Regions from separate parts of the Vibrio diabolicus genome, predicted to be linked through region 1. Evidence: riboswitches for the same ligand, from Rfam matches in the RefSeq annotation. Region 1 holds a riboswitch; the other holds the start of a gene.

What was found. A riboswitch is a leader RNA that binds a small molecule or an ion and turns the genes downstream of it on or off. The one in region 1 is predicted to bind cyclic di-GMP.
Region 2: linked by a shared signal. The riboswitch ahead of gbpA (N-acetylglucosamine-binding protein GbpA) and the one ahead of FR741_RS10190 (TfoX/Sxy family DNA transformation protein) in region 1 are both predicted to bind cyclic di-GMP.

Annotation. Positions count from the first base shown of each region.
Region 1 is NZ_CP042451.1:2,135,814-2,151,253, reverse strand. Features, by position in the region: gene FR741_RS10225 (YciN family protein) at 61-309, opposite strand; gene topA (type I DNA topoisomerase) at 747-3,377, shown strand; gene glgC (glucose-1-phosphate adenylyltransferase) at 3,989-5,206, shown strand; gene glgA (glycogen synthase GlgA) at 5,196-6,653, shown strand; gene FR741_RS10205 (alpha/beta fold hydrolase) at 6,764-7,567, shown strand; gene FR741_RS10200 (hypothetical protein) at 7,605-7,925, opposite strand; gene FR741_RS10195 (TVP38/TMEM64 family protein) at 7,946-8,632, opposite strand; gene FR741_RS10190 (TfoX/Sxy family DNA transformation protein) at 8,748-9,338, opposite strand; cyclic di-GMP riboswitch class I at 9,455-9,544, opposite strand; gene purR (HTH-type transcriptional repressor PurR) at 9,830-10,834, opposite strand; gene torD (molecular chaperone TorD) at 11,303-11,950, opposite strand; gene torR (two-component system response regulator TorR) at 12,217-12,927, shown strand; gene elyC (envelope biogenesis factor ElyC) at 12,999-13,784, opposite strand; gene cmoM (tRNA uridine 5-oxyacetic acid(34) methyltransferase CmoM) at 13,899-14,690, shown strand; gene mukF (chromosome partition protein MukF) at 14,693-15,440, shown strand, end outside.
Region 2 is NZ_CP042452.1:1,671,266-1,686,705, reverse strand. Features, by position in the region: gene FR741_RS22880 (polysaccharide biosynthesis tyrosine autokinase) at 1-780, opposite strand, end outside; gene FR741_RS22875 (arsenate reductase/protein-tyrosine-phosphatase family protein) at 836-1,276, opposite strand; gene FR741_RS22870 (polysaccharide export protein) at 1,407-2,525, opposite strand; gene FR741_RS22865 (hypothetical protein) at 2,981-3,874, shown strand; gene nfsA (oxygen-insensitive NADPH nitroreductase) at 3,940-4,662, opposite strand; gene FR741_RS22855 (MarC family protein) at 4,858-5,499, shown strand; gene FR741_RS22850 (patatin-like phospholipase family protein) at 5,679-6,551, shown strand; gene gbpA (N-acetylglucosamine-binding protein GbpA) at 6,605-8,068, opposite strand; cyclic di-GMP riboswitch class I at 8,174-8,274, opposite strand; gene FR741_RS22840 (fasciclin domain-containing protein) at 8,547-9,047, opposite strand; gene FR741_RS22835 (FAD-binding domain-containing protein) at 9,128-10,609, opposite strand; gene FR741_RS22830 (DUF6482 family protein) at 10,718-11,023, shown strand; gene trhO (oxygen-dependent tRNA uridine(34) hydroxylase TrhO) at 11,094-12,074, opposite strand; gene FR741_RS22820 (alpha/beta fold hydrolase) at 12,539-13,834, opposite strand; gene FR741_RS22815 (D-alanyl-D-alanine carboxypeptidase family protein) at 14,045-15,202, shown strand; gene FR741_RS22810 (alpha-amylase family glycosyl hydrolase) at 15,288-15,440, opposite strand, start outside.

The DNA.
Region 1 (15,440 bases):
TTCTGACCTGAAACAGGAAAGCCAGAGTGAATAACACTCTGGCTTTTTTGTTTTCCGCTACTATTTAACCAGCGTAAATTCCTTGGAAAGGTGATGCGCTAAGTATTTGAACATATTGAATACTGCAGTCGTATTTGAAGTTGGTAAACCTTTGTCATCAAGGAAGTATTCACCTTTAAAAACTAAAACACCTTCTTTTTCTTCTACGCTTGTTGCTCGCATCCCTTCGATGTAATCATCGTGTTCTTGGATGATTTGGTTAGCGATCAAAAGAAGGTCGAACTCTTCGATAAACGTTCTATCAGACATACTTTTTCTACCATTCATTTCAGTTGAGAACGCTGAGTATACCTACAACTAAAATGGGTTTGCATGATTAATTCAATCAATCGTTCACTTAGCCTAAACAGATCAATTTTTAGAGTGTAAGTATGATTAGTTGGAGGATATGGAAGAGCCACTGAACGAAACTATTTTGTGATGGGTAACAAAATTTATTGCATTGGATTAGCGGATGCTAAGTTTGCCTGTTTAGATATGCCGCTCAATACCTTTCAGAACCCTGTCTCTTTGAAGTATAAAGACGATGAATTGTCAACCAATCGGATCTGAATTTCAAAAAAGCAGTTGATCTTCTTTTCATCTCGCACAATAGTAAAAAAAGAAGCAATGAAATAGAACATTATGCGGGTGGCCTTTAAACAAGGTTTCTACCCGCATTATTATGAAGGACGTTAGAGTCAGTTATGGGTAAATCACTCGTTATAGTGGAGTCACCAGCCAAGGCAAAGACGATAAATAAGTACCTTGGTAAAGACTTTATTGTTAAGTCTAGTGTTGGTCATGTGCGTGATCTGCCTACGGCCGGTCAAAGCACTGGTGAGAAAAAAGCCGCAGCCATCTCAACAAAAGGGATGAGTCCGGAAGAGAAAGCGCGCGTTAAAAAAGAGAAAGACCGCAAAGCGTTGATCAAAAAAATGGGGATTAACCCATATCATGACTGGGAAGCGAATTACCAAATCCTTCCAGGCAAAGAAAAAGTTGTCAACGAACTACAAAAACTCGCCAAAGACGCAGATTGCGTTTATCTCGCAACCGACTTGGACCGCGAAGGGGAAGCAATCGCATGGCACCTTCGTGAGATCATCGGTGGCGATGAAGAGCGATACAAACGTGTAGTTTTTAACGAAATTACGAAAAACGCGATCCAACAAGCTTTCCAAACACCTGGAGAGCTGAACATGGATGGTGTTAATGCCCAACAAGCGCGTCGCTTCATGGACCGTGTCGTTGGTTTTATGGTTTCACCTCTACTTTGGAAAAAAGTGGCTCGTGGTTTATCTGCTGGTCGCGTGCAGTCTGTTGCGGTGAAACTATTAGTTGAGCGTGAGCGTGAGATTAACGCGTTTGTACCAGAAGAATTCTGGGATATTCATGCGAATACGAAAACGAAAGACAAAGCGGACTTTAAACTACTTGTTGCTCAGAAAGATGGTTCTGCGTTTAAGCCAGTTAATGAGGCAGAAACCAAAGCAGCGATGTCTGTGCTTGAGAATGCAAGTTACGAAGTATGTAAGCGTGAAGATCGCCCGACGAAGAGCAAGCCTTCAGCACCTTACATCACCTCTACGCTTCAACAGGCAGCGAGTACACGTCTTGGCTACGGCGTGAAAAAGACCATGATGCTAGCTCAGCGCCTCTATGAGGCCGGTTATATCACTTATATGCGTACGGACTCGACTAACCTAAGTGCCGAGGCTGTGGACGCTGTACGTGATTTTATTGGTTCTGAGTTTGGTGATAAGTATTTACCAGCGAAACCGCTGACGTATGGCAGTAAAGAAGGGGCACAGGAAGCGCACGAAGCGATCCGTCCTTCAAATGTGGGTGTTAAAGCGGAAGACCTGCAAGGTGTCGATGCTGATGCGCACAAACTTTACGCTTTGATTTGGAATCAGTTTGTCGCGTGTCAAATGACACCAGCAGAATACGATTCAACAACCATCAGCGTAAAAGCAGCAGAATACACGCTTAAAGCGAAAGGCCGTATCCTTAAATTTGACGGCTGGACTCGTGTACAACGTCCAATGGGCAAAAACGAGGATACAATCCTTCCTGCGGTACAACTTGGCGATAAGCTAAGCTTAGAGTCACTTGACCCTAAACAGCACTTTACAAAGCCACCTGCGCGCTACACTGAAGCAGCACTGGTTAAAGAGCTGGAAAAACGAGGTATTGGTCGTCCTTCGACTTATGCATCGATCATTTCTACGATTCAAGATCGTGGTTACGTAAAAGTTGATCAGCGTCGTTTCTACGCCGAAAAAATGGGCGAAATTGTTACCGACCGCCTTGATGACAGCTTTAACGATTTAATGAACTACGACTTCACCGCCCGCATGGAACAGAAACTGGACCAAATCGCTGAAGGTGAAGTGAACTGGAAAGCAGTGCTAGATAACTTCTTTGCTGATTTCACTGGCGATCTTGAAAAAGCGGAATTGGATGAGTCAGAAGGCGGTATGAAGCTAAACCATATCGTCATGACGGATATCGAATGTCCGACGTGTAGCCGTCCAATGGGTATCCGTACTGCTTCGACAGGTGTGTTCTTAGGCTGTTCTGGTTACGCGTTACCACCAAAAGAGCGTTGTAAGACAACCATCAACTTGGGTGACGAAGAAGGTATTATTAACGTTTTAGAAGAAGACGTTGAAACGGCCGCGCTTCGTGCTAAAAAGCGTTGTCCGATCTGTGAAACGGCGATGGATGCGTACCTGATTGATGACAAGCGTAAGATGCATGTTTGTGGTAATAACCCGAACTGTGAAGGCTACCTTGTTGAATACGGTGAGTTCAAAGTCAAAGGCTATGATGGTCCAGTTGTTGAATGTGACAAATGTGGCTCTGATATGGTGCTTAAGAACGGTCGCTTTGGTAAATACATGGACTGTACGAGTGAAACGTGTAAGAACACTCGTAAGATTCTGAAGAATGGCGAAGTCGCGCCACCGAAAGAAGATCCTGTTCATTTCCCCGAGTTGCCTTGTGAAAACTCAGATGCGTATTTCGTACTTCGTGATGGTGCTTCAGGTCTATTTATGGCGGCAAGCAACTTCCCGAAATCGCGCGAGACACGTGCTCCTTTGGTTGCTGAACTGGCACGTTTTGAAGAGCGTTTACCTGAGAAGTTCAAATACCTAGCGACCGCACCGCAAGAAGATCCTGATGGTCGTCCTGCAGTTGTACGCTTTAGTCGCAAAACAAAAGAGAACTACGTTCGTTCGGAAGAGAACGGCAAACCATCTGGTTGGACAGCGCTCTTTGTTGAAGGTAAGTGGGAAGTCACAGATAAGCGTAAAAAAGCGAAAGCATAAAAATGCACCATTAAAGTAATGTAAAAAGGCAGCGATATCGCAGCCTTTTTTTGCGTAGGGGCCTACAGTTTTCTTCTGCGCATTCTTCCTCTAATCGACCTTTCCTCACTTTAACAAGCACCATTGTCGCTAGAAAACACCAGAGTCACGATTTATTAGTAGTGAACGTATTTTTTATGTAAAAAACATTCGTCGTAACTTTCATTTTGCATTCATATATTTGTTATATATTAAGCTCAAAAAGTCGGTGGTGTAGTGAATCCGTTCGTAAATTGTTTTCATAATGTAATCGTTTGCTTTTGCATGTGTGATCTAGATATCGTCTTGAGTAAGCAAGAACTGTATGGAACACAGAATGGCGTATTAAAAATTGTAATTTAGAACCTGCTTAGATAATTTATTACAAAAATTAGTGCAACTGTGTGCATTTTGCGTCGAAAAATAAGAAAAGAGTGGACGTTGCATACTGGAAGTGCCGTAGCTTTTTTATCGTGTTGTAAGAGTTCAAAGAAACTCCTGATACGGTTACTAAATGTATTCGCTTGACTCCCCGAGTATGACTCATTCAAGCGAGTACCAAATCCAAGCTATAACGATATGGAGAACAACAAATGGCTGGTGTTTTGGGAATGATTCTTGCTGGCGGTGAAGGCTCTCGTTTGAGACCTTTAACAGAATCTCGTAGTAAACCTTCGGTACCGTTTGGTGGTAGCTATCGATTGATCGATTTTGCTCTAAACAATTTTGTAAATGCGGATTTAATGCGCATTTACGTCCTCACCCAATTTAAATCTCAATCTTTGTTCCATCATTTAAAAAAGGGCTGGAACATTAATGGCATCACTGACCGCTTTATCGATCCTATTCCTGCTCAAATGCGCACTGGTAAGCGTTGGTACGAAGGAACGGCAGACGCGATCTATCAAAATCTCCGTTTTATGGAATTAGAGGAACCAGAGCAAGTTTGTATTTTTGGCTCTGACCATATCTATAAGATGGATATCAAACAAATGCTGAACTTCCATTCAGAAAAGCAGGCTTCTCTGACGGTATCTGCATTGCGTATGCCACTAAAAGAGGCGTCGCAATTTGGGGTTATCGAAGTGGACAGTGAAGGTCGCATGATAGGCTTTGAAGAGAAACCAGCAAACCCGAAGTCGATTCCTGGCGATCCTGATTACGCTTTAGTTTCAATGGGTAACTACGTTTTTGAAGCTCAGGTGTTATTCTCTGAGTTGGTTGAAGATGCGGATAATGAAGCTTCATCACATGATTTTGGGAAGGACATTATTCCTAAGATGTTCCCTCGAGGTGACGTGTTCGTGTATGACTTCAGTACTAACAAAATCAGCGGTGAAAGAGAAGAGGTGTACTGGCGTGACGTGGGAACCATTGATGCGTACTGGGAAGCGCACATGGATCTGCTAGAAAAAGACGCACCGTTTTCACTATATAACCGTAAATGGCCGCTGCATACTTATTATCCTCCATTGCCGCCAGCGACATTTACAGACTCTGATAATGGCCGTGTTCAGATCATCGACAGTTTGGTATGTAATGGCAGTTACGTCAGAGGCTCAAGAATAGAAAAGTCGGTGCTTGGGTTCCGCAGTAATATTGCATCTGCTTGCGATATCAGCGAATGTATCCTTCTTGGTGACGTGAAAATTGGCGAAGGCTGTGTTTTACGTCGTGTGATTGTCGATAAGGATGCCGATATTGCTCCTGGTACTCAGATTGGTGTGAATCTTCAAGAAGATAAAAAACACTTCCACGTGTCTGAGGAGGGCATTGTTGTTATTCCGAAAGGAGCTCGAGTTGGCTACTAACAACTTATCTATTCTGTTTGTAGCTTCTGAGGTTGAAGGTCTCATTAAAAGTGGTGGCTTGGCAGACGTTGCCAAGGCACTACCGGAAGCCCTTCAAAACCTACAGCAAGACGTAAGAATTACCATCCCTGCGTACAGCAGTATTGATAAACTCGCTGACGCAGAAGTTGTATTAGAAACAGAACTAACATCATGGCCGCATACGGAGTATCGAGTTCTGCGGCTCATGCTAGGTCAAAATCCTGTTTATCTGATTGATTGTCAGCCGTATTTCAATCGACCATCGATGTATGCGGAGAACAACCAAGCGTATACCGATAATGGTGAGCGCTTTGCGTTTTTTAGTGCGGCATGTTTAGACATGTTGCCGAAGCTTGCTTTTCAGCCGGATATCATACACGCGAACGATTGGCACACTGGTCTTGTTCCATTTTTGCTCAAGCACAGGTATAGCAATGATCCGTTTTTTGCTCATACTAAAAGCGTCATTTCAATTCACAATGCGGTCTTTAAAGGCGTATTTAGTTATGAAGACGTGCAGTGCTTGCCAGAGTTTCATTGTCGAAACGTTCCCGATGCTGCGGTGAGTGCAACGCATATTACTATGCTCAAAGCTGGTGTAATGAATGCCGATAAGATAAACGCGGTCAGCCCTACGTACGCAGAGGAACTCAAAACAGAGCTTGGCAGTCATGGAATGGCTTGGGAGTTTCAGCAACGCGCGCAGGACTTAGTTGGTATTTTGAACGGTTGTGATTACAGTGCTTGGAACCCGGAAACGGATACTTACTTGCCAGTTAATTACTGCGCTGACCAACAAAGTATGACGCAAGGCAAGAAAGCGTGTAAACAAGCATTACAACTGCGGCTAAATTTGCCTGAAAAAGATGTAGCCATGTTCGGTATGGTTTGTCGGTTGACCCAGCAAAAAGGTGTGCATTACTTGTTGCCTGCTTTGGCCGATTTTTTGAAGCACGATGTTCAACTAGTTGTCGTTGGGACCGGAGACCCTGTACTAGCCGCTCAGCTAGAAGAGGTTGCTGCACAGTTTTCTAGTAAATTTGTCTTCGTAGAAGCCTATGATAATGAACTTGCGCATATCGTTGAAGCGGGTTCTGATTTCTTTCTGATGCCTTCTGAGTTTGAACCATGTGGTTTAAACCAAATCTATAGTATGGCTTATGGGACATTGCCGATAGTACGTGGTGTCGGTGGTCTAAAAGACAGCGTCAACGATTATGATGTGAACCCTTCTGAAGCGACGGGGTTTGTTTTTTTCGAACCGACACCGCAGGCATTGTTGTTAACGATGCTAAGGGCACTGTTGCTCTATGCTCAAAACGAACCTGAAGTGAATAAAGTACAGTTGCACGCGATGCAACAAGATTTTTGTTGGCAAAAGGCCGCAGAAGCTTATTTGCAACTTTACAATTCGGCGTTAAATTGACTTAAAATTGTAACGAAAGGCACCGAATAAGGTGCCTTTATTATCTTGAGTAAGGGGAGTGTGGTAGGATGGCTTTTTACTCAATAGCACGACCTTTTTGATACTTGAATATGACCCAGCCGCTACTTTTTCATAAAACCTATTTGCACCCTACTAGTCATGAGTGGGTTGTATTTGTGCATGGTGCTGGCGGTAGCTCTTCTATCTGGTTCAAGCAAATCAAAGCTTACAAGCAACACTTTAACTTATTGCTGATCGATTTAAGAGGTCATGGAAAGTCAAATCAGTTACTTAAAGAGCTCATTGCCAGCCGTTATACCTTTACGGAAGTCACCCAAGATATTTTGAAAGTATTGGACCATTTAAAGATCCAATCCGCTCATTTTGTCGGTATGTCGCTTGGTACCATTATTGTTCGAAACCTTGCTGAATTATCAGCAGAGCGCGTGCGTTCAATGGTGCTCGGTGGCGCTGTCACAAGGCTCAATACTCGTTCTCAAATATTGGTTAAATTAGGTAATTTTTGTAAGCACATTCTGCCGTACATGTGGCTCTACAAACTTTTTGCGTACATTGTTATGCCACAGAGAAGCCAGCGAGAGTCTCGCCATCTTTTTATTCGTGAGGCCAAGAAGCTTTGCCAAAAAGAATTTAAACGTTGGTTTATTCTTGCTGCTGATGTAAATCCTTTAATGAAGTATTTTAAAGATCGAGAGTTACCCATTCCCACACTCTATTTAATGGGCGACAGAGATTACATGTTTATTAAGCCTGTTAAAGAAATGGTTGCGGCGCATAAGCTTAGTGTTTTACGAGAGATCCCCAACTGTGGTCATGTTTGTAATGTTGAGCGCCCTGAAGATTTCAATCAACATTCCATCGAATTTATTAAGCAGCAAATGGTTTCTGCTTAGCGCTGAATAAATCGATTGAGTAGGAGTAGGGGAGTTATTAAGGCTCCCCTATTTGATGTCCACATTGCCAACAAGCACCAAACTGCCCCTCGTTTACCTCATGGCACTTCGGGCACTGCCAATCTTGATACTCATTTCCATCGGATTGTTTGCGGTAGGCTTGTACTATTCCTTCTGCTTTTACTTGTTGTTTGGCGTCAAAAAGCCAGACATAAGGATCGGTATCATCACTAAACGGCAGCTCTCCTTTTAAACCGAAAATACCTTCTCCGCGGACTTCACAGTAGACTTGCTCGGTTTTCAATAATTCGCACACGATATGCGCTTCTGCTGGGTTTTTAGCAATGAATATTTTCATTAAACACGTCCACTTACTAATTATGAGTTTTGCTGACTCGGTGTTGGCCTTACTTTATTCATAACCCATTTAGTGATGATTGGAAACAGCCCCAGTAACGCAAAAGAGGCCAATACCGCAGGTGAAATAATGCCTGACAGGCTTTCAATTGTTGCTAACTGAGTACCGGCGTTTAAGTAAACTGCAGTGCCTGGCAACATACCTACTTGGCTAGTAAGGTAAAATCGACCTACAGACATTGGCGTTAAGCCCATCAACAAGTTGATAAGAAAGAAAGGGAATACCGGAATGAGACGCAAGGAAAATAGATAAAATGCACCGTCTTTTTCGACGCCTTGATTAATTGCGATTAACTTATTGCCAAACTTGTTTTGTACCCAGTCACGCAGCAAATATCGGCTGCTTAAAAATGCTAGTGTTGCACCCATAGTACTGGCGAAAGAAACCAGTAATAAGCTCGTCCAAAAACCAAATAGAGCCGCACCAAGTAATGTAACCACAGCTGCCCCAGGAATAGAAAAAGCGGTAATTGCAATGTAGGCAAAAAAGTAAATAGCTGCCGAAAAAACAAAGTTCTGATCGATGTATGTGGTCAGCGCTTCTTGTTGTGCTTTTGCATTTTCCAACGTTAAATACTGACTAAAGTTAACGCCTAAAAAGATAATGATCGCGACCAGGATTAGGCCTAATATCAGTTTCTTATTCATATTTATGATTCCAATTTGGGATATATGTAATAAGACAGAATGAAAGTCGAAAAAATTTCACAAAAAAACCGCAGATTAGACTGCGGTTTTACAAGATAGTTTTTAAGGCCGACTTTTATTGGAGGCCATTCATCAACTCATCTCGGCGAGCTTGAGGTACAACGCTCCAATGAGTACCGTTAATAGCACCTTCTAGTGCCCATAACAGCTCAATGTTGACGGTTGCAGAGTGCGTATCTCTTATCGCTTTATAAGCGTTAAGTGCACCTTCCTCTTCCAGTTTTTCTACTGACTCAATGCCTGCTTTTTTCAGCATGCGTTCAGTTGCCAGTCGTAAGTTAGGCAAATCTTTTAAGCGATTAGGCTTTGTAGTTGCTTGCTGTTCTTTTTCAAGCTTTGCCTTTTTCAACGATTGGTTAGCTACTTCGATTAAGCGTTCGCTAGACTCCCATAAATCGTTGGAAATTGCGTAGTACTTAGTAACGACTGGGAAGCCACGTTTTTTATAAACGTAAGGCTTTAGCCCTTGTTTCTCGAAGTCAGATGAAGTTTGTTGGTCTGCTCTTATATGAAGCTGATTATTTACAACTAGTGCAAACATTGTTTCATCAGCGAATAGTCCGAAGCCACCAAACATTGAGCGCGACTTGATATTACCAAGTGCCTCAAATAGCTTCATAGAGTCTTTGAGTATCGGTTTATCCATGTTTTGTTATCTCGGTGTAATTAATATTACGCCACCAAAAGTCAGGTCCGAGAGAGTAGCAAACATGCGCAAAAGCAATGTCATTACAGGGTAAAGTCATCGCTTGCACACTTGCCATCGGTAACCCCGCTACCTTCCATATAGTACTATGGTTCAGGCCGGAGGCTTTGCGTCCCACCCTTTCGAATGGTTTGCCCTGTGCGTGACAGAATGAGCATACTTCGTATATTGAATTAACATCACGTTTTACCCGTAAAAGTGTGATTTTGGTTCAATAAAAAGTGTCGACAAGCGCATATTTGTGCATATTTGAGAATAAGGCGGGATGATCTCGAGGTTGTGAGCGAGTGTGATTTACCTACATATAAAACAGAGACTTAGAGATTCGAGATTTTTTGTCTAACAAACCTAAGTCAGGGAAAAGTTATTTAGATACAAAAAATAAGCGCCCTTTTAGAGCGCTTATTTGACATCGTTATATTTGGCGAATTTTAGTTCATTTTCTTCACGGTGTTTCGAATTACAAGCTCAGGTTGCATTTCGAAAATTCGCTTTTCGTGTTCTTTATCTTTGATTCGCTCAAGTAGGATCTCGAACGCATTTTTACCCACACGACGTTTAGGTTGGTGGATAGTGGTTAACGGTGGAGAGAAGTATTCCGCAAGCTCGATGTTGTCGTAGCCGATCACTGAAATATCATCAGGAACTTTGATACCGTTTTGTTGTAGGCGGCTCATTAAGCCCAAAGCCATTGTGTCGTTAAAACAGAATACCGCTGTCGGACGTTTGTCCATTGCTGTAATTTTATCTGCGACTAAGACGGCCGTATCACATTCAAAGTTACCTTCAAGGATCCAATCTTCATTTACAGCTAGGTTTGCTTCGCTCATCGCGCGACGGAAACCTGCAATGCGCTCTTGGCAAGCAAGTTTTTCAAAATGACCGCTTAGACAAGCAATATCAGTATGGCCATTGTCGATCAGATGTTTGGTTGCGATGTAGCCACCTTCTTCTGAGTTATCCATGATCTTGTCCGCTTGTGAGCTTTCTGGACCCCAATCCATGACCACTTTAGGAATGTCGGCATGACGGTCAAGCATCTCTTTAAGCTCTTCGGTTAAGTCAGAACACATCACTAGGATGCCATCAACACGTTTTTCAGCCAGCATACGGATGTAATCGCGTTGTTTTTCGTAAATCCCACCCGTATTACACAGAATCAGAGTGTAGCCTTGGCGGTAACAGTAGCTCTCAACCCCGTCAATCACTTCTGAGAAGAATAGGTTGGTTGACTGCGTTACTAACATGCCAATAGTACGAGTTGAGTTGCACTTTAGGCTGCGTGCAACCGCACTTGGCGCGTAATTCAACTCGTCCACGGCTTTCATTACTTTTTCTTGCGTTGCTTCTGCAACGAAACGCGTTTTATTGATAACGTGCGAAACTGTCGTAGTGGAAACGCCGGCTAAGCGAGCAACGTCTTTTATAGTGGCCATAAATGGTGTCCTGTATCGAGCTACTGAAATATGTCGTGTTGGATGTACCTGATGCTCTAATGGTTTTACACCCAGCAATCTAAGGTTGGCGCTAAGTGTTTCGGCAGCGGTTGGTCCAAGCACGACAAAAGGGTACGTAGCAGCATCGGTCGATGAATTTTATCTTTTTTCTATCTGATGAGAAATTGCCATCAACCTGTTAAAAAACACAAAAACCGCTATATTTCAGCGGTTTACATATAAATCATATTTAATCGTTTGCGCTCACATTTTAGCCCTATGTGGACTGACTAGCAATGTTTTCAGCAAGAGATTTGTGTATTTGAAGTCACATTTTGACTGCTAAATAACCAAGCGTCTTTGAGCTAAGTTAAGGCAAACGAATAATATACCCAACTTACTTACATTCAGTTATTTCAGGTATACAGGAAGCCCGATAGGCGGGCTCCTTAAAAAAATAGGCGGCAATTATTCCCCAAGAAGGTAAGCGCTGTCTAGTTTACAAAATGCAACTAATAGTTTCGCGACGTTCGAGTAGAACCCAAATTCGTCGAATTGTTTACATTTGTCTGCAAACTGAGGTAACCAAGACATCAACTGTTGCTGGATAAAGTCGTTTTGTTTAACGAAGGCTTCTTCCATGTGTTTTTCTTGCTCAAGTTCGTTTGAGCGGATAATCATGTTGCCGAGAAAGTCGAGTTCAACGGCTAAGTGGTCCGCAGGCTCTTTTAGATTTTCATCTACTTGAACGCCAAATTCTGCCATCAACTTTTCCATTTCCTCGGCTGGCTTGTCATTCAGCAAACCTGATTCACCGATGTACATAGATGCGTAAGGAAGAGCGCCGTATTTTTCTGTCTTCAAAAACAGTTCACAAAAGTCAGCAGCAAGCTCCAATTGAGCGTCTTCACGATCTTGCAATCGGTTTAGCGCATCAACGAGGCTATCAACAGCTGGTTTCAGCGACTCATTTTCACCTAAACCTGCTAGAAAACTGCGAATTTCAACACTGTGGTAGGCTTCCAGCTCTTTCTCTGTTAGTTCTTTTGCGAACAAGCTCGAAAACCACCAGTAAATTTCAGCGCGTTTTTCATTAAAAGCTTTCACTTCTTGCATTTTGGGCTCCTGAATGATGCTTCAAGTTGTGCATCACAAAGTCAATTAGGGATATCCCCTAAGTGTAATCAATTAAAATGAATAGCAGTAACTATAATTATTATGTTTTATGGTCAAAAATTAACGTTTATTAATAGCGATGGGTAAGCTTGTTTTGAATCAATAAAAACGCTAAATCTTGCTTTTTAATGTATCTATGACTAGAAATGTTACTAGTTATGAATAGAATACGTCTTGGATAATAAGAAGACAGAAAAGTGGTGTAAATGAGCTATCACGTATTAGTCGTAGAAGATGATGTTGTAACTCGTAGTAAGCTTGCGGGATATTTCCAAAATGAGGGTTACCAAGTCAGCGAAGCAGAGAGTGGCGCAGAAATGCGTGAGGTCCTGCAAGCGGGCGATGTAGACCTGATCATGCTGGATATCAACCTGCCGGGTGAAGACGGCCTGATGCTTACTCGTGAATTACGTAGCCAATCGGATATTGGTATCATATTAGTAACAGGACGCACGGATAGCATTGATAAAATCGTAGGCCTAGAAATGGGCGCTGACGATTATGTGACAAAACCTTTTGAACTGAGGGAGTTGTTGGTTCGCGTTAAAAACTTGCTGTGGCGTATTTCAGCAGCGCGTAGCGGTAGCGCGAAAGCGAACGAAACCAGTGAAGAACATATTGTACGTTTTGGAGAGTGGACATTCGACATTCAACGTCGTGCGCTGAGCCGTAACGGCGAACCCGTAAAATTGACCAAAGCAGAATACGAACTTTTGGTGGCGTTATCGTCTTACCCTAACCAGGTGTTAAGTCGCGAGCGTATTTTGAATATGATCAGCCACCGAGTTGATGCTCCCAATGATCGTACTATTGATGTTCTTATTCGACGTATGCGCGCAAAAATGGAGTTTGATCCAAAGAACCCGCAAATTTTTGTGACGGTGCACGGCGAAGGCTATATGTTTGCTGGTGATTAAACTGAACAAACCTAAGTCTTAAAAAGAAAAGGAGAGCTTCGGCTCTCCTTTTTTGTGGTTTCAAGATAGTACTACTTTGCTTCAACCATTGGTGTTTGGCCGACAGTATCACGCAATCTTTGCCAAATGCTGCCCAAGTACTCATGCCAATAAAGCTCCGTTTGTTCTAAGTAACGCGCTTTAGGTGAGTATTTATCCCAAGGTTGACTGATTTCGCTAATAGCTAAGAAGTTGGTCGGGGCTGGGATTGGTTTAATGCCTGCTGCGTTGAACTCATACAATGCACGGCTCATGTGGCTCGCAGAAGTGACTAACACAATCTCCTTTTGTTGAACGAATGCAGCCGCTTGACGCGCCTCTTCCCACGTATCTTTCGCATCTTCTAATAAAATGATATCGGATTTCGCGACTCCCAACGCAAGGGCAACGTTCGCCATCATTCTCGCATGGCTAATTTCAGAACCGCCAGCATAGCCAGACAAAATTAATTTAGCACCTGGATACATTCTTAAAATACGAATGCCTTCAGTTAAGCGCATTAATGCTGCACGGCTTAACTGCGAGGTGGGTGGAATTTCGTCATCGATAACATGACCATTCCCTAAAACCATCACGTAGTCGATGGTGCCAGAAACTGGCAAAAAGGCTTTATGCTCTCGCTCTAATGGCATAAGAAGCTTGGTTGAAACAGGTTGGAAGGCAACAAGAAAAATGCCAACAAAAGAGAATAGAACAACGAAGCAGCCAGTTTTACGTTTTGTGGTAAAACTAATGAGAGCAAGACCCAACAAGCCTATCAGCAGCAATGCCGGAAGTGGCATAAGCAAGGCTGACACTACTTTTTTCAGCTCAAACATACATAAATAGTCCGAAAAAACATCAATTGATAATAAAAATGAGGGTACCCCTCTTTATTCCTGCTTTCCTTGTGCCAGAATAGCGGCACAATCCGTTATGATAACTCAGCAGAAGTGACAGAAGACCGCAATTTCGACGATATCGCCCACAAATTTGCAAAAAATATTTACGGCTCCGACAAAGGGGAGATCCGCCAAATCATTGTGTGGGAAGATTTTCTACAGATTCTAAGTGAATTAGATGCTGACCAGCAACCCCTAGAGGTGTTGGATGCTGGTGGTGGTTTGGCACAAATGTCGCAAAAGCTTGCTAAGCTCGGACATCGAATCGCTTTATGTGATCTATCTTCGGAAATGCTGCAGTTGGCTAAGCAGGATATTGAAAAAAACGGTTTGCTTGAGCAGTATCGCCTGATTCATTCGCCTGTCCAATCCATTGGTGAGCATATGGATGAACAGGTGGATCTTGTTATGTTTCACGCCGTCATGGAGTGGTTGGTCGATCCTAAGGCCGCACTTGAAACGGTACTAGAACAAGTAAAACCGGGAGGCATCGCATCAGTGATGTTCTATAACCACCATGGTTTAGTCTATAAAAACGTGGTTTGTGGCAACATTCCTCATATATTAGACGGCATGCCTCACCGAAAAAGATTTAAACTACAGCCGCAAAAAGGCTTAAAACCTGAAGAAGTCTACCAATGGATAGAAGATTCAGGCTTTAGTATTTGTGGTAAATCTGGTATCCGCTCATTTAGTGATTACATAGGTAATATGCAATACATGGGCGATTACGAGTTTGAAGATGTGTTGGCGCTAGAAAAACAACTTTGTCGACAAGAGCCATACCTCTCATTAGGCCGCTACATTCATGTGTGGGCTAAAAAGAACGATAAACAGGAATAACAATGAGTGAGATGACTCTCAATGCTGCAGAGCAACCAATCGATGAGTTGGTTGGCTGGGTTAAGCAGCACGATTTCTCGTTGAACCTGACCACAGAGCGATTGGCATTCTTAATAGCCATTGCCGTACTGAGTAATGAAAGGTTCGATGAAGAATTGGGTGAAGGTGAATTGCATGATGCGTTTGCCATCGTCACTCGATTATTTGATGAGACTGGCGAAGCATCCGCTTTTCGTGCTAACAACGCCATCAACGAGATGGTAAAGCAGCGCCTTATTAGCCGTTTTGTCAGTGAGATTACTGATGGAGCGAGCATTTACCGCTTGTCGCCTTTAGCGATAGGAATTACCGATTACTACGTGCGTCATCGTGAGTTCTCGAAACTGCGCCTTTCTATTCAACTGTCTATGGTGGCAGATGAAATGGCTAAAGCGATTGAGGCAGCACAAAAAGGTGGCACACCGGGCCACTGGAAGAAAAACGTATACGGAGTTTTAAAATATTCTGTAGGCGAAATCTTCGATCAAATCGATCTTAACCAACGTGTGATGGATGAGCAGCAGCAATCTGTAAAACAACAAATTGCCGATCTGCTAAATAAAGACTGGCGCGAAGCGATCAACAACTGTGAAGCGCTCCTATCAGAAACATCAAGCACGTTGCGTGAACTTCAAGATACGCTGCAAGCCGCCAGTGATGAACTGCAAACTCAGATCCTAGATATTCAAGAAATTGTGTACGGCGATCCTG
Region 2 (15,440 bases), on a different replicon from region 1:
AACGTTTTGCAAGAAGTAGTTCTGGCTAATGTCGTTCAAGATAGCTTGAATCTTAGCGCGATCTTCACCAGAGAAGCTTAAAGAAATAATCCCGGTTTGCTTACCACGTTCGCTTATCGATAAGTTTTCTTGAAGTTTATTAATTGCATCTAATTTGCTGACTTTACTCACGGTAAAGGATGCGCCGTCTTGCGCTATCATTTCTGTAGCTAAGAATTGATAGCCGTTCTTTTCAATGAGCTCGCCAACCTTACCTTCTAAAATGACGTTATTGTCATCTTCTATAAGTCTGAACGTCTGTTTTTCAGAATCAATAACTTCGAGAGTTAGAGGAATTCCAACTGCGTAAGAAGGGGTATTAAATCGTGAAACGCTCAGACTGATTTGTTCGCCTTGCAGTCGAGCTAAGCCCTTACCGATGATAGGCATGTAATTCGGAGAGACGACCGTGGTTAAGTTGAACTTATCAACTGTACCACCCAAAATCATACGAGATTTAATGATCTCAATTTCTGTTGTCGCTGATGACTCTGCTGAAAACAGCTCTCCCATATCACCAACCATCGCTGAAATACCACCGGAGCTCTTACTTTCAATTTGGATAAGAGCGTCAGCTTTGTAGATAGGTGTTGATAGAATGGCAACGCCGACGCCTATAATTGAAAATAGGACTACGGTACATAGAATGAGCCATTTGGCATCAAGAATGATCCCAAATAACTTTCCCAAATCGATCTCATCGTCGGCTTGACGTGATTGCTTAATAGTTTGTGTTGTCATTACTTTAACTTCTTAAATACCTTGCCATTGGCGTTTATATATTTAGCCTTGCGGCTTATAGTTTTTGAGACCACGCTTTTGCTGCTTTTTCTATAAGCGTATAAGCATGTTCGAAGGCTTCTCTACTTTGTCTGTATGGATCAGGAATGTTTTTTTCACTTATCCATTGTCCAAACAGCATCGTTTTGCCTCGTGCCTCAGGAGCGACTTTGGTTAAGGCTTCTAAATGACCTTTTTCCATAACCAATATCAGATCGTATTGAGCGCAAAGCTCAGGTGTTAATTGTCGTGCTTCGTGTCCATCTAAGCTTACGCCATGTTCGTTCGCGATGGTGGTTGCCATATCATCAGCAGCCTTTCCTGTTAAATGACTTTTATCCACCGCGATTCCCGCTGACGCGACATGTTTGTTTGGTAGTAAAGACTGCAAAAGCCGCTCTCCTGTTGGAGAGCGGCAAATATTGCCTACACAGACGACAAGAATATTAGAAAACAAATGCTTACCCTATTTTAAATTGTATGCCTATGATCCCAACTGAATTGCTTGCTTCTTTATATTGCACAATTGAGCTACGTAACTATTGAATGCATGCCGCAAGAGATAACTTTCTTGCGGCATGTCGTTTTTACGGCCAAGTGCGTACTCGTAGTACACCTTCGGTTAATTCGTTAAAGCCGGAAATGGTTGGAACAAGTTGAGCAATAACGCGGTTCCAACGGCTAACAGGCGCAGCTGTTACATAGACTATGTCGTATGGGTTGAGATCAAACTCTGTTCCAATCACCAAAGCAGAAGCATCAGAAACATCTAACTGATAGATGTCCGCCATTTTAGCTTCTTCTTTTGAACGTCTGATGACGAAAACGCCAGTGGCATCGGCAGAGATTTCATTAATGCCACCAACGCTACTTAGAGCCTCAGTAAGGCTCATACCGCTGCGATCAATTTTGAGTAGCTTCGGATCGTTAACTTCGCCCATAACAAATACTTTTTGTGCATCGTTACGGGGAATATGAACAATATCACCTGGCTTTAGAAGACGGTTTTGAGTTAAGTCGCCTTGTTGCATCAGAGCATACAAAGAGACGTTTTCAACGACACCGTTTCGCGTCAGTGTTGCATTACGCCAATCGGCTTCGGCTGCCAGTCCGCCTGCTCTATTCACGGCATCAAGAAGTGTAAGAGGAATGTTTGTGATTGGTTGTTGCCCTGGCTTGTTCACTTCGCCAGTCACATAAGTCTTTTTAGAGCGAAATGCTGCAACGCTTACATCGACTTGCGGGCTCTCAATGTATTTTGCAAGACGGTTGGCAATGTCTGCACGAATTTGGCGAACGTTTTTACCTTCAACGTGTACAACGCCAATGTAAGGGTAGAAGATCGTGCCATCCGAATGCACCCAGTTACCTGCTTCGGCTGAACTACGATATGAGCCAGCTGGGATCGTGAGCTCTGGGTGGTCCCAAATAGTAATATTTAAGATATCACCAGGTCCTACTTCGTATTCATACTTGGCGATTTCAATATCTAACTCTGGATTTGGCTTTGAAAAAGGATCTATTGAATTTAAAGAGGTCACTCGCTCCAAAGTTAAAGGATAAACCGTAACCTGCGATTCTATATCACTCGATTCAGTGCTCATTACTGTTTTGTCACTGACCGAAAGGTGGCTACCAGGCAGAGTACACCCTGTAAGAAGGATAGGAAGTACTGATATCCCCAAAAATTTATTAAATGTGTTCATTGGTTTATAACTACCGAAAGAAAGTTTGCCGACTGAAATTGATTCATTCTAATTGAACTGCATTTCATCAATGTTGACGATTTACTGCAGTTTTAAGCCTTTAGAAAGCGAGTCCATTCAGAATTATTTGTGTAATAAACACTCCAAATGGCTGCTAGCGACTTAGAGCTCTTAGTTTCATTTATGAAGGTGAAAAATCTACCCCACAAAAATAGTCAACCATTATCCATCTGGTTGCAATAAAGGCAACTACATACTTAAAAAATACTTACGAATACATGACAAAATTATGTCTATTTAGCGTTATTGAGATGAATGCATGATTTTGCACATGTAAACAGGCAGGAATGTGAAAAAACTCATGCCAAAGTTGTATGCATCCTATTTACACCATATGCAACTGCCGTTATGCTTCCTGTTGCGGTCGGATATAACAACAAATATTGGAGCTAATTTTGAAAATCAAACTTTTAACGGTAAGTGTGGCTGCAGTCCTACTAGCAGGTTGTGGTAGTGACAGCGATCCTGAGGTAAAAACATACTCAGTACAGGCTTATGATCCAGCTGTTATCGGCATGGAAGTCTCTTACGACTGTGGTGGAGATTTAAAAGGTAAGGCTGATGAACTGACAACAAACTACAAAGGTATGGTTGGCTATGCGCGCATTAGTCACATAGACGTAGTTAGTGCTCCAAGTGAGTGTACTTTCACATTAAAGCACACTGATAAGAGTGTAGATGCATCTAATGGTAAACGTATTACAACTGATTACAAAATTCCAAAAGGTCTAGCGCAAGCAGATGCACCTGTAACAGGTTCACCGTTTACTACTCTAGTAACGGATACTTTGGAAGAAGGTGCAATTTACACGCCAGAGGTTGCAGAGCAAGTGTTTGCTGATTTAGGTCTTGATGTCAATGCGATGGGCGTTTCAGTTAATGATTTGCTTCGCAATACTGAAAGTGTAGTTAAGCAGTTAGATGAGAGTGGTGATGCTGCAACAAAAGCATTAGCGACTAAACTGGTTGCTACAGCGAATGTAGTTTCAGATGTCATTAAAGCGAACCCTACGGCTTCTCCGAAAGCAATTTCAGTAGCAGCCAAAGCTGTAACTGAAGAGGTAATTAAGAAGAACCCAAATTACCCTAAAAATGATTCTGGTGATGTTATTTACGTAGAGGTATCTGAAGAAGATACTAAAGATGTTGTTAACCAGGTTGAAAAAGAGATCGAAGCAGGAAAACCTGTAGATGATTTCAAACCGGTAGTGCCACCGATTCCAGATGCGAAGCCAGGCAAACCAGTTGATCCTGTTGATCCGCCATCAGGTGGTTCAGGCGGTAACTAATTAACTGTACTGATAATTAAAAGGCCTCTTCAGAGGCCTTTTTTGATCCTATCGTACTGTGTTCATCACCTTTTAGTGAGCCCTTTACTGTTTAAGTAAGGCAGGATGTGCGGACGTGATTCGCCAGCTAGTTTACTGGTGACTTCTTGTGACCAAGTGCTTTGTTTTTGATTGCTCGAACGGTTTGCATAGTAGTTTTGCATGGTTTGGTCATAAGCCTGAATATCATCCAAATTTAGGTCTTGATATTGATTCTCATGCACCACGACATGAGCAGGTAGACGTGGCTTAACTTCAGGGGCTTGATCTGGATGACCAAGACACATACCAAATAAAATGGCTGTATTTTTAGGTAAGCCTAATAACTCGTCGACTTTTTGAGCATTGTTTCGTAAGCCACCAATATACACGCCTCCTAGTCCCATAGACTCTGCTGCAAGTAAGCAGTTTTGTGCCATGATGCCAGAATCAACAGCACCGATAAGTGTTAACTCGGTGAAATTAGCTTGCACATCAGGATTGATACTTGCGTGGCGCTGGTAATCAATGCAAAACACCAAAAACTCAGCAGCGCTTTCAACGTACCCTTGATTCCCCGCATATTGTGCCAATAGCGTACACTTTTCTTTATCAGTCACGCGGATAATTGAGACGACTTGCAACATACTTGATGAAGACGCCGCGAGGCCAGCTTGTAGAATCGTTTCTAATTGTTCGCTCTCAATAGGTTGTGAGGTGAACTTTCGAATTGAGCGGTGATTGAGAATTGTTTGTATCGTACTGTTCATGGTGACTTAACATCCCCTGTTACATGTAAAGGCTGAAGCCTCACCTTAGCGATATTTGATGAGTCGGTAAACTATCTCAAAAGAAAAACAATGCTTAGCGCATAAGTGTGAAGATGAATAGAGAATACATCACTCGTTCTGCTTGAGAGCGTATATACTGTTTTTAGAATCAACAATTTAACTGCAGTGGAAAATATGAAAGAACTCATCGTTCATACAGTCACGGTGTTTATGGGCTTCTTTGCGATCATGAACCCCATCGCCAATATTCCTATCTTTTTGAGTTTAACGGCTGATGAGGATAAAGAAACCGTGCGTTCCATGGCGCTTCGTTCGGTTTTTATTGCATTTGTCATCATTGCGATATTTTCGATCGCCGGTAAATTAATTTTTGATTTGTTTGGTATCACGCTGTACGCCTTGCGAATAACGGGCGGTATCTTGGTGTTTTTGATCGGTTTTAATATGCTTCAAGGTGATTCGACGCATCAGAAAACTAAGGAGAAAGCGTATTCTCCAGCGCAGCAGCAGGCGGCGTTGAGCATTGCCGTTTCTCCACTTGCAATGCCGATATTAGCAGGGCCTGGAACGATTGCTACCGCGATGAACTTTGCTACGGCGGGTGGTTTTGATCAAACCATTATTACCATCGTTTCTTTTGCTGTGTTGTGTGTTATTACCTATATACTGTTTTTATTTGGAGACAAATTGGTCAAAGCAGTTGGACCGAGTGCTCTGAACGTCGTGACGAAAATGATGGGCTTAATCCTAGCGGTTATCGGTACTCAAATGTTTATTGATGGCGCGGGCGAAGCCTATAAAACTGTTTTCTCATAGGCGTCTCCATCTCGTCTAAATCCACACCTACATTTCTAGCTGGTGTGGATTTTTTGAACTTTAGTTTTCACTTTCTAAGAAAGAAATAAATAGACTTCACCTATTTCAATAATAAGAATATTCAATTGTTTTGATTGCACGAATTTCATTACTCTTTTGGCAAGAATAATGGGGGAAATATGGCAACAAAAGCAATTGTAGTGGAAGGTGGCGCGATGCGAGGTGTCTTCGCAAGCGGAGTGCTAGATGCATTTTTAGAGCAGAGCTATAAACCGTTTGATTTTGCCATTGGCGTATCTGCTGGCGCATCAAACTTGATTGGTTATTTGACCGACTATCCGCATCGCAGCATCAATGTCATTACTAAGCTGGCAACGAGTAAACGCTTTTTTGATCCGACTCGATTCGTTAAAGGTGGGGATCTCATTGATGTGAAGTGGCTGTTTGAAGAGTCTAATCGTTTGTATCCCGTCGATGAAAATAAACTGTTTAATGGCATTCCTTTTCTGGCAGCGACGACGAATGTAGATACAGGACAGGCAGACTATTATCGCGTGACGCGTGATAATTTTCATCATGCGATTGAAGCGACAACAGCGTTACCCATTGCATACAAGCACACCCCTTGCTTTTCTGGAGGCTGCTATACCGATGGTGGGGTTGCAGATTCTATCCCGGTGCGTGAGGCTTATCGTCGCGGGGCTCGCGACATAACCGTTGTGCTTTCTCACCCGCTAAATTATGCCAAGAAGCCAGTAAAAACCACATGGCTGATGAAGAAGTTATTTGCCGAACATCCTAAAATGGCGGACGCGATGTTAAGACGTGCAGATAACTACAATCAATCGTTGGAATTTATTCGTAACCCTCCACCGGGAACGCATGTCAGAGTGATTGCACCACCAGATAATTTTCCTGTTCAGCGCTTATCAATGCGACAAAACGTTCTATTGGAAGGTTATGAAATGGGGCTGATTGAAGGGCGGGCTCATTTGGCTAATTTGTCAGGTGTTCATGGTTTAGATCGGGAAAACTGCCATTTTTGCGTTTGATAATGAAAGAGCCTCATAGCGAGGCTCTTTTTACTTAACGTTCAAAGGGCGATTTAGTTGACTTTGTCCCAAGCCATTTCCCAGTGTGAACCTGTTCCTGGTTCGTATTGGTTTGCGCTTTCTTTCCACTGTACACAGTAACCAGAGTATGGGAAGGGTTTACATTGGTAAATGGCACCGTCGCTTGCAAGCACTTTTGTGCCCGCTGTGTAGCTAGATAGCCCTTCAGGAAAGACAAAATCGTACTCGCCAGATGGTGGTGGCGTTACTGACTCTTCTTTTAAGTGAAAGTCGAGCGTTTGCTGATCCACCAAGTTGCCATCTTTGTCTTTAATACGAGTCACGAGCATATGGTGACCAGGCTCTGATTTGCTTAAAGCGAGCGATACAGCCTCCACCGAACCGTCTTTCATTTCATCTGCCCAGCTTGCAAGTGGCTCACGGTGGTGATTGTACACGGTGAGTTCTGCGTTTAAATCGCCTTCAGCAGTTAGTGTCAGATCCAACGTTGTCGGTGTTGACTCAATGATATACTCGTCTGTTAAGCCATCTACTGTGAGTGAGTACTCTGGAGCGGGAGTTTCTATCTTGTAGCCGATTTCTACACGCTCAAGGCCGCTATTAGCTTGCAGGTACACCGGGTTAGTACCATAAACAGGAGTGAATTTATCCTCGGCATACTGTCCAGCTTGCAGTTTAGTTTGCTCTTGGTTGATCTTCGTTGCTAGAGCGTAAGACCAATTTTTCGCTTTGCCCATGACTGCATCGGTAATTTCTAGCTCGGTTCGATAAGCTATGTTTTCACCCGCCTGATCAAATACGCGTGTATAAACCGAATCTCCAACATTTAAATCCATCGTCGGAATAATTTGACCGCCTTGCGTCCAATCTGGAATGACTGGACTGTCACCATCAAATTTCACATCGATCACGTTATAAAATGAAGCCGCTGTGTCGCCAACATCCCATACCGCCAGAATGACGTGATACCCCTCGCGCGTAGGCACATTACATTGATGGCTCACCTGTTTTGGAGGTTGAACCATATTGCCGTCGACTACACAGAAAGGAGTCAGATCAAACGAGTCGCGTGATAGTGAGGCATTTGGGTTCCAATCAGGTTTGGTGATGTAATATTTCCAGTCACGCGTCACATGGTTAGCGGTAAATGTCCATTCAAAAGTATGTGTACCTGATTGAATAGGACGTTTCACCCAGCGGTCGGCAGTTTGTTCATCAAGAGCGGCAGCTAGAGCGGTTTCGGCACTTGCTATTTTTCCATCGCGAGGCCCTGTTTGTGGAAAACCATCAGGACCTTCAACACTTTGTGGCTCGTATTGAATGGCACCGCAGTTATTATTTTTTTCGTTAGTATCAGGTGTTGGATACTTACATAGTGCCGCGCGACTTGCAGCGACACCATCATTGGTTTCTGATACGTAGCCGTGAGCCGCAGCACCTGAGCTAATGCTTGCAAGTGCTAACGTAAGTACGGATTTGGTTGGAAAGGATTTCATCACATGTCCTCTGTTATGGCTGACAAATTAATGTCACACCTCGGCGCATGCTGAGCACGAAGCAACGCTGCATGAATCCATACTTTGGATAATGTAGTGTTGCAACATGGCAACCCCGCTATCATGAGCATTACTTTTGATGATGGAATGCTGACAGACCGGAAGCTTTGCGTCCCACCCTTTCGAGTGGTTTGCCGAAATGTGATTGAGCAGCCAAAATTTAGCTCAAGAATTTACATGTGGAAAAGTAAACGACACTGACATGGAATCATGTTCTCAAATTGAAAGGTAACGGTACGCCAACCTCATTGATATTGTGCTGTTTTGTTTCTAAGGTATTGGTTTTCATGTTGTTTTTGTCTTTTCTATAGCTGGAGTGAATGAGTGATTGGTTGTTGGGTCGAAGGTGGGAAGGGGCAGTATTAAGGATAGAAGAAGCACCGTTTAAAGGGCGGAATATACCGCCCTCTGAATCATTTTATTTAGGCATAATGACGGTATCAATAACATGAATGACGCCGTTTTTAGCTTTCACATCGGTTGCCATTACATTTGCATCGTTGACCATGACTTTATCACCCATGGTTTTAATCATCACGTCTTGCCCCTGAACCGTAGTCGCTTTGTCCAGCTTAACAACATCGGCAGCCATTACTTTCCCTGGGACGACGTGATAAGTCAAAATGGATACTAACTTGTCTTTCTTTTCCGGCATTAAGAGCATATCGACTGTACCGTCAGGCAGTTTTGCAAAAGCGTCATCCGTTGGTGCAAAAACAGTAAATGGGCCTTCTCCTTTGAGTGTATCGACTAGATCAGCCGCTTTCACTGCAGCGACAAGTGTATTGAAAGAGCCGTTTTCAGTGGCAACGTCGACAATATCAGCCTTCATCATGCCATGCTCATGAGCCTTGACGGGAAGCATAAAAGATAAAGTCGCCATCAATGTAGCCGTGATAACCAAGATACGTTTAAACATAATGTGTTCCTTACGAGTTGAGGGTACAACGGTTTCCCTAGAGAATGTCTCCGTTTGTACGTATCTAAATGAAGAGATGATCAACGAGCCCTGCTTTCTTTCGATGGTCTCACGTGTCGCGTTAAAATCCGTTTGCCTTCTTGTTTTACATCGGCCCGTTTGCGCCATGTCCATAGACGCTCCCTTGCGTCTTTAGCTGCGCTATTTAGGTCGACAATAGGCGCTAGGTAATGGCTATCCGGTTTCAAGTGGTACATGACGGTTTCCATCTGTGTCATTTTCCAGGGCTCGAACAATAGTGGGGTGGGGACCATTTGCAATTCAGGCACCCATTTATAGATGAACGCGCCATCAGGGTCATGTTCTTGGGCTTGCTTAACCGGGTTGTAAATCCGGATTGTATTGGTCCCAGTTACCCCGGCTTGCATTTGGAATTGTGGGTAATGAATACCAGGCTCAAAGTCGAGGAATAGTTGCGCTAAATGCGTTACACCTACTCGCCAATCCATGTTCATGTGGTGAGTAAGAAAGCTAACCAGCATGGCACGCATGCGAAAGTTAATGTAACCAGTGTGGTGCAAACAGCGCATGCAGGCATCAATCAAAGGTACGCCAGTATGCCCGGATTTCCATGCTGCTAACTTTTCTTCATCGAAAGTACTACTTTGTTTAATCAATGGCTCGTAAGCCCGATTAACGCAGTAAAACTCCATGTCGTATTCCGATTCGAATTTTTGGATGAAGTGACAGTGCCAATGAAGCCGTGAAGACAATGCAATTAAGCTGCGACGAAATCCAGAGACTTGCCAGTATTTCATTAGGTACTGATAAACTTCACGCAAGGATATATTACCCCAAGCGAGGTATGGAGAAAGGCGAGTACAGGCTGTACGTGAGGCTGTGGGACTAGAAATGCTTCGATAGTAATCACGACCTCGACGATTGAAAAAGTCCTCCAGTGTTTTCCAAGCGAGTTGGCTTCCTCCCGTTTGCATTCCTTTGCATTTTGATAGCCAGGATGAAGGTGGCGAAAACGCGCAGCCGAGTGATTCTGCATCCAATGAATGCAACAAGTTGGTTTGCAGCTCAAGAGGGCTTATGGAGGCTCTCATGACCAAATCCCAATGTTTGTCCCAACCCTGCCGGTCTTTTGCTCCTCTAATAACAGCACCGTGCTCGAACTCAAACCACGTGATGTTCTGCTCATGCAGCCAGTCGGCAATTTGCTTATCGCGCTCAAAGGTGCAGTTGAGCCCTATTTCCTGATGAGCAAACACAGCGTTGATTTGATATTGCATTTGAATTGATTGAAAACATGCTAAGGCATCGCCAAACAGAACCGTGATGCGGTGTCCATAGGCTTTGAGCGTTTCATTCATGTCTTGCAATGATTGCCAAACAAATCGCCAGTGACGCTCAGAATAGTGAGGGTTGTTTAACAGCAACGGTTCAACAATATATAAAAGTACCGTTGGGTGCTTTGACGACAATGCTTGTGTTAGGGGCTGGTGGTCAGTCAGTCTTAAATCTCGTTTTAACCACACGACATTGATTGTTTTCATCGGAATCCTCTTTGTTTCCGATGTTGTACGCAAATGACCCGAAGAGATCTCACCTAATGATCGGTTTTGTTCATTAAAACGTAGAGATTGCTCACAAGGAGGTGAGACATGTCGATACCACTGAGTAAGTTAGAAAAGTTCTTCTACGTAGATAAATTGATCATTCACTCGCTTGATCTAGCATTGTATCAAGCATCTGTCGTAGTTGATGGAAAAGCGCAATTCATCACTGATGACAACGGTATTTTTTTGAGGGCTCATTCCCTTATCGAGATGCAAAAGAAGTGCAAGAATATCAAAGCAAATAAGCAGGTTTTAGTACATAAAAGTGCTTATGATGAGATGGTGGGGCTACCCGAAGGCAAAAGAGACAATCAACTAGAGGTTTTGGTGAGGGATACAAAATTGTATTGAAAGAGTGTTGGTGCATAGTAAAAGCGAGCCACCTTACGGCAGCTCGCTTAAAATAGAATTAGAGTCGAGCTTAGTCTTGTTTACGCTGAGCTTCTTTTTGTGCGTACTTAGCGGCACGTCGAGCTTCTCTTTGCTTGGCACTTTCGCCACCAACATGCTGCTCGCCTCGTTGTTCTGCAAGAACAATTTGTTTTTCACGTTCGCGGAATCGAGCAATTTGTTCTTCTGAGTGTGTGCCGTGACATTTCGGGCAGCTCACGCCTTGCTCGAACAATTCTGACTGTTTGTCTTCTTCAGTGATCGGTAGACGACAAGCGTTACATAAGTCGTAATCTGCTTTTTCTAGCTGGTGGTTTACTGCAACACGGCCATCAAAAACGTAGCAGTCACCTTCCCACATGCTCTCTTCTTGAGGAACTTCTTCAAGATATTTAAGAATGCCGCCTTCTAAGTGGTAGACCTCATCAAAGCCCTGTTCTTTCATGTAAGCAGTTGATTTTTCGCAGCGGATACCACCGGTACAGAACATCGCCACTTTCTTATGCTTTTCCGGGTCCATGTTTTCTTTTACATAGTCTGGGAATTCACGAAAGGTTTCAGTATTTGGGTTTACAGCGCCTTTGAATGTGCCGATCTCGATTTCGTAATCATTACGTGTATCGACAACAAACACTTCAGGATCAGCAATAAGATCGTTCCACTCTTGAGGTTTCACGTAAGTACCCACTACGTGGCGAGGGTCTATACCTTCAACACCTAATGTTACGATCTCTTTTTTCAATTTCACTTTGGTGCGATTGAATGGCTGGGTCTCAGAATACGACTCTTTGTATACGGTGCCAGTCAAACGAGGTTCGTTGTTTAGCCACTCCAGTAGCGTATCAATACCTGCACGATCAGATGCAACTGTACCGTTGATACCTTCACTTGCCAGTAGTAATGTTCCGCGAATATGGTGTTTTTCCATCAACGCAAGTAATGGCTCGCGTAGCTCTTGATAGTTATTCAGCTCAACAAACTTGTACAGCGCACAAACTACATACTGACTCATGAGGTTTCCTTTAAAAATACAGGTGGTCAACGACCTTAAAATTTTAGCGGCACGAAGTATACCTGACTAAACTAGTCGGAAATACGGACAAATTATACGGATATTATGAGTAGGCGGGGCCTGGCGGTCTTTGATAGGGGGAGCATGTCCGCAGGTGAAGTCGCTATGTGTTCAAATTATAAGCATTAATTATAGTAGGTTAGGTAGGTTGGAGCCGATACTTTTGGTTTAAATTTATGCTGTTATTCCGTTTTAGGCCCTTCAAAAAAGTTAGGCGCAAGAAGCACCAAGTAATCACCGGAGTCATTGACAAGGAAAGGACATGTCGCAGTTTTATACATGAGGTTGTGAGGGATAAAGGTTTAGGGACAAAGAGTGAATGACTGATCGCCATTGTTCATAAACCGCTATAAAACGCCTTTTCACCACATACTGAAAAGGCGCTTTTCTAACGTCTGCCGTGCTTATTTCAACGTAGCTGCGGTCTGTTTGCCCATGGCTATGAGACTGTCGAGAATACGTTCACCGTCGGCACGTAAACCGTTGTGCTCGTACTCATTGGTGATCCACGCTTTTGAGTTTGGTATTAACGCGAGCGTCTCTCGGCTGATATCCATTTCAACAAACATATCATCGGCGTAAACGGCGCAACTGACAGGCACTTTGTTCTGAGCCAGTTGTGTTTGATCGTACAGCGCAGTCCAATCTTCTTTCGCTGCCAATATTTCTGCTGCGTCTTTTAGTGGCTTGAGGTTAACGTATTGGTCGAACATCCATGGGAAGACCATTTCCCCCGTAAAGTAAAATGGCTTACCAGATTCATAATTAAACTCTAATCGGGTTTGGCGAACGCGGTGCGCACTCCAATTCGACGCAAAACCTTGGCAGTAAATCGATTCATGCAAAATGGCGTAGATCGGGTTGGTTTGGAAGTTTTGCTGCGCCAACATATCGTTCAAGAACTCATAACGAAGTTGTTGTTTGCCGTTCACTTCAATCAATGCACTTTCTAGCCAATAGTAAGTTGGCAAGAAAGTATCACTCACACCAAAGTTGATGCCGATTTGCTGAAATTGCTCCACCGTGAAGCGTTGACCATTTGGTAGGTACTCTTCGTTTTCCTGCAAGTGATTCGCAATGTTTTGGCAGAGTTGTTGCGCTTTTGGAAATTGCTGGAAGAACGCTTGGTTTTTCTCCATGGTGCGTTTGAAGGTGGCTTCATACACATCGTCGGCATGACGCGAGACTGATGGCACGCCACCCGTGATATAGCTTTGTAGCAAGCTGTCTGGGAACAAAGACAAATAGGTGAGGGAGCAAAAACCACCAAAGCTTTGACCTAAGATCGCCCATTTTTCGACGCCAAATTGCTCACGAATGTATTCCGCGTCGCGCACGATGTTATCCGCTCGGAAGTGGCTTAAGTACTCGGCCTGTTGTTGCGGCGTGAAATGAGCCAGAGTCTGATGATTAACCATCGAACTATTGCCCGTACCGCGCTGGTCGAGAAGCAAAACTCGGTACTCTTGCAGCGCGCGTTTTACCCAGCCGTTATTGCCGTTTTGACGCGGAGAGGGAAAGCCTGGCCCGCCCTGAAAGTAAACCAACCAAGGTTTGGTCGATTCTTCATCGCCAACTAGGCAAACCGCACGAGCGAAGACTTCAATGGTGCCTTTACTCACGTCTTGGTAATCCAGAGGAACGGTAAAACTGTGGGGAGTGTAATGCAATCCTGCGTCGATAAATGATTGAGCGTTCATTGTTATCTTTATTTCCTTATTGAGGGGTAGCGCTACTTTACTGCGAATGGCGTGAAGAACCAATGCTATTTCCAAATCGCTTCGTCAGTTCTATACCTTGGTCAAATCAATGTAAGTTCAAGAAAATGAAACGATTAGCGACTGGTGCAACTGGTTGAGTGAGCTATGCTCAATAGAGTTGCGACAAAGTGAGAGCATGGAGGAAGTCGGATGAAAGTGTCACTAGCTCGATGGATTATTGTGACTTGTTTAATAAGCGTACCTACTTTTGCCGTTGTTACGCCCAACCCACCTCAATTAAAGGCGAAAGGTTACGTATTAATGGACTTTCAATCCGGTGCCATTATTGCCGAGCATAACGGGCGAGCAGGCCTTGCTCCGGCTAGTTTAACCAAGTTGATGACCGCTTACGTCGTTGGACAAGAAATCAAAGCGGGGCGTTTGAAATGGGATGATGTTGTCACCGTGAGCGAAAACGCGTGGTCGGCCAAGTTTCCCGGATCTTCTAAAATGTTCATCAAACCGAAAGATGAAATTAGTGTTGCGAACTTAATGCGCGGTGTGATCATCCAATCGGGTAATGACGCGTGCGTTGCACTGGCTGAGCACGTTGCTGGCAGTGAACGCGGCTTTGTCGCCTTGATGAATGGCTGGGCGGAGAAGTTAGGGCTGCAAGACACTTATTTTGTAAACTCCCATGGTCTCGATAGTGAAGGCATCCAAACCTCACCCACCGATATGGCAAAACTCATGCAGTCGATCATCAACGATGTTCCCGCTGTGTATGCGCTATATAGTGAGAAAGTCTTCAAGTGGAACGACATTACGCAGTACAACCGCAATAAATTACTGTGGGACAATTCCATTGACGTCGACGGGGGCAAAACCGGTTACACCAGCAATGCGGGATACAGTTTGGTGAGCTCCGCCAAAGAAGGGAAAATGCGGTTGATTTCGGTAGTGATGGGCACGCCAAGTAAACAGGCTCGAACGAGCCAATCCAAGAATTTGCTCAGCTATGGTTTTCGTTTTTATGACACCAAACAAGTTGCCAAACAAGGGCAGGTTGAGTCTAAAGTTCGCGTTTGGAAGGGAAATGCCAATCAAGTTGAGGCGATCTTCGCTAATGATGCCTATCTCACTCTGCCTCGTTCAATGACGGCTGGGCTTGATAAGAGTGTGGTGTTAAATGAACCATTGATTGCACCGATCGCGCAAGGGGATGAGATTGGTAAGGTCGTTTGGAAAAGCGATGACAGTACCGTGGCGAGTTATCCCTTGGTCAGCAGCCAAGCGGTAGAAGAGGGCTCGTGGTTCGCTCAGCTTTGGGACAGTTTGGTGCTGTGGGTGAAATCGTTCTTTAACTAAAATAAAAACGAGCAGAAGTGTCTTTCTGCATTCTTTGGTTGATGACCCGCCCAGCTAAACGCTGGGCGGTGTCTTATTTAACGGTTTATTCCGACAAGGTGATGATTGGTAAATCGTCCCAAATCTTACTTTCATCCGATGCGCCACCGGAGAAGCTCCAAGGGCCTTTGTTTTGTTCTAGCGGACGGTAAGTTGCTGAAAGGCCGTCTAAGTCCCAAGTCGTGACATAGAAGCGGAT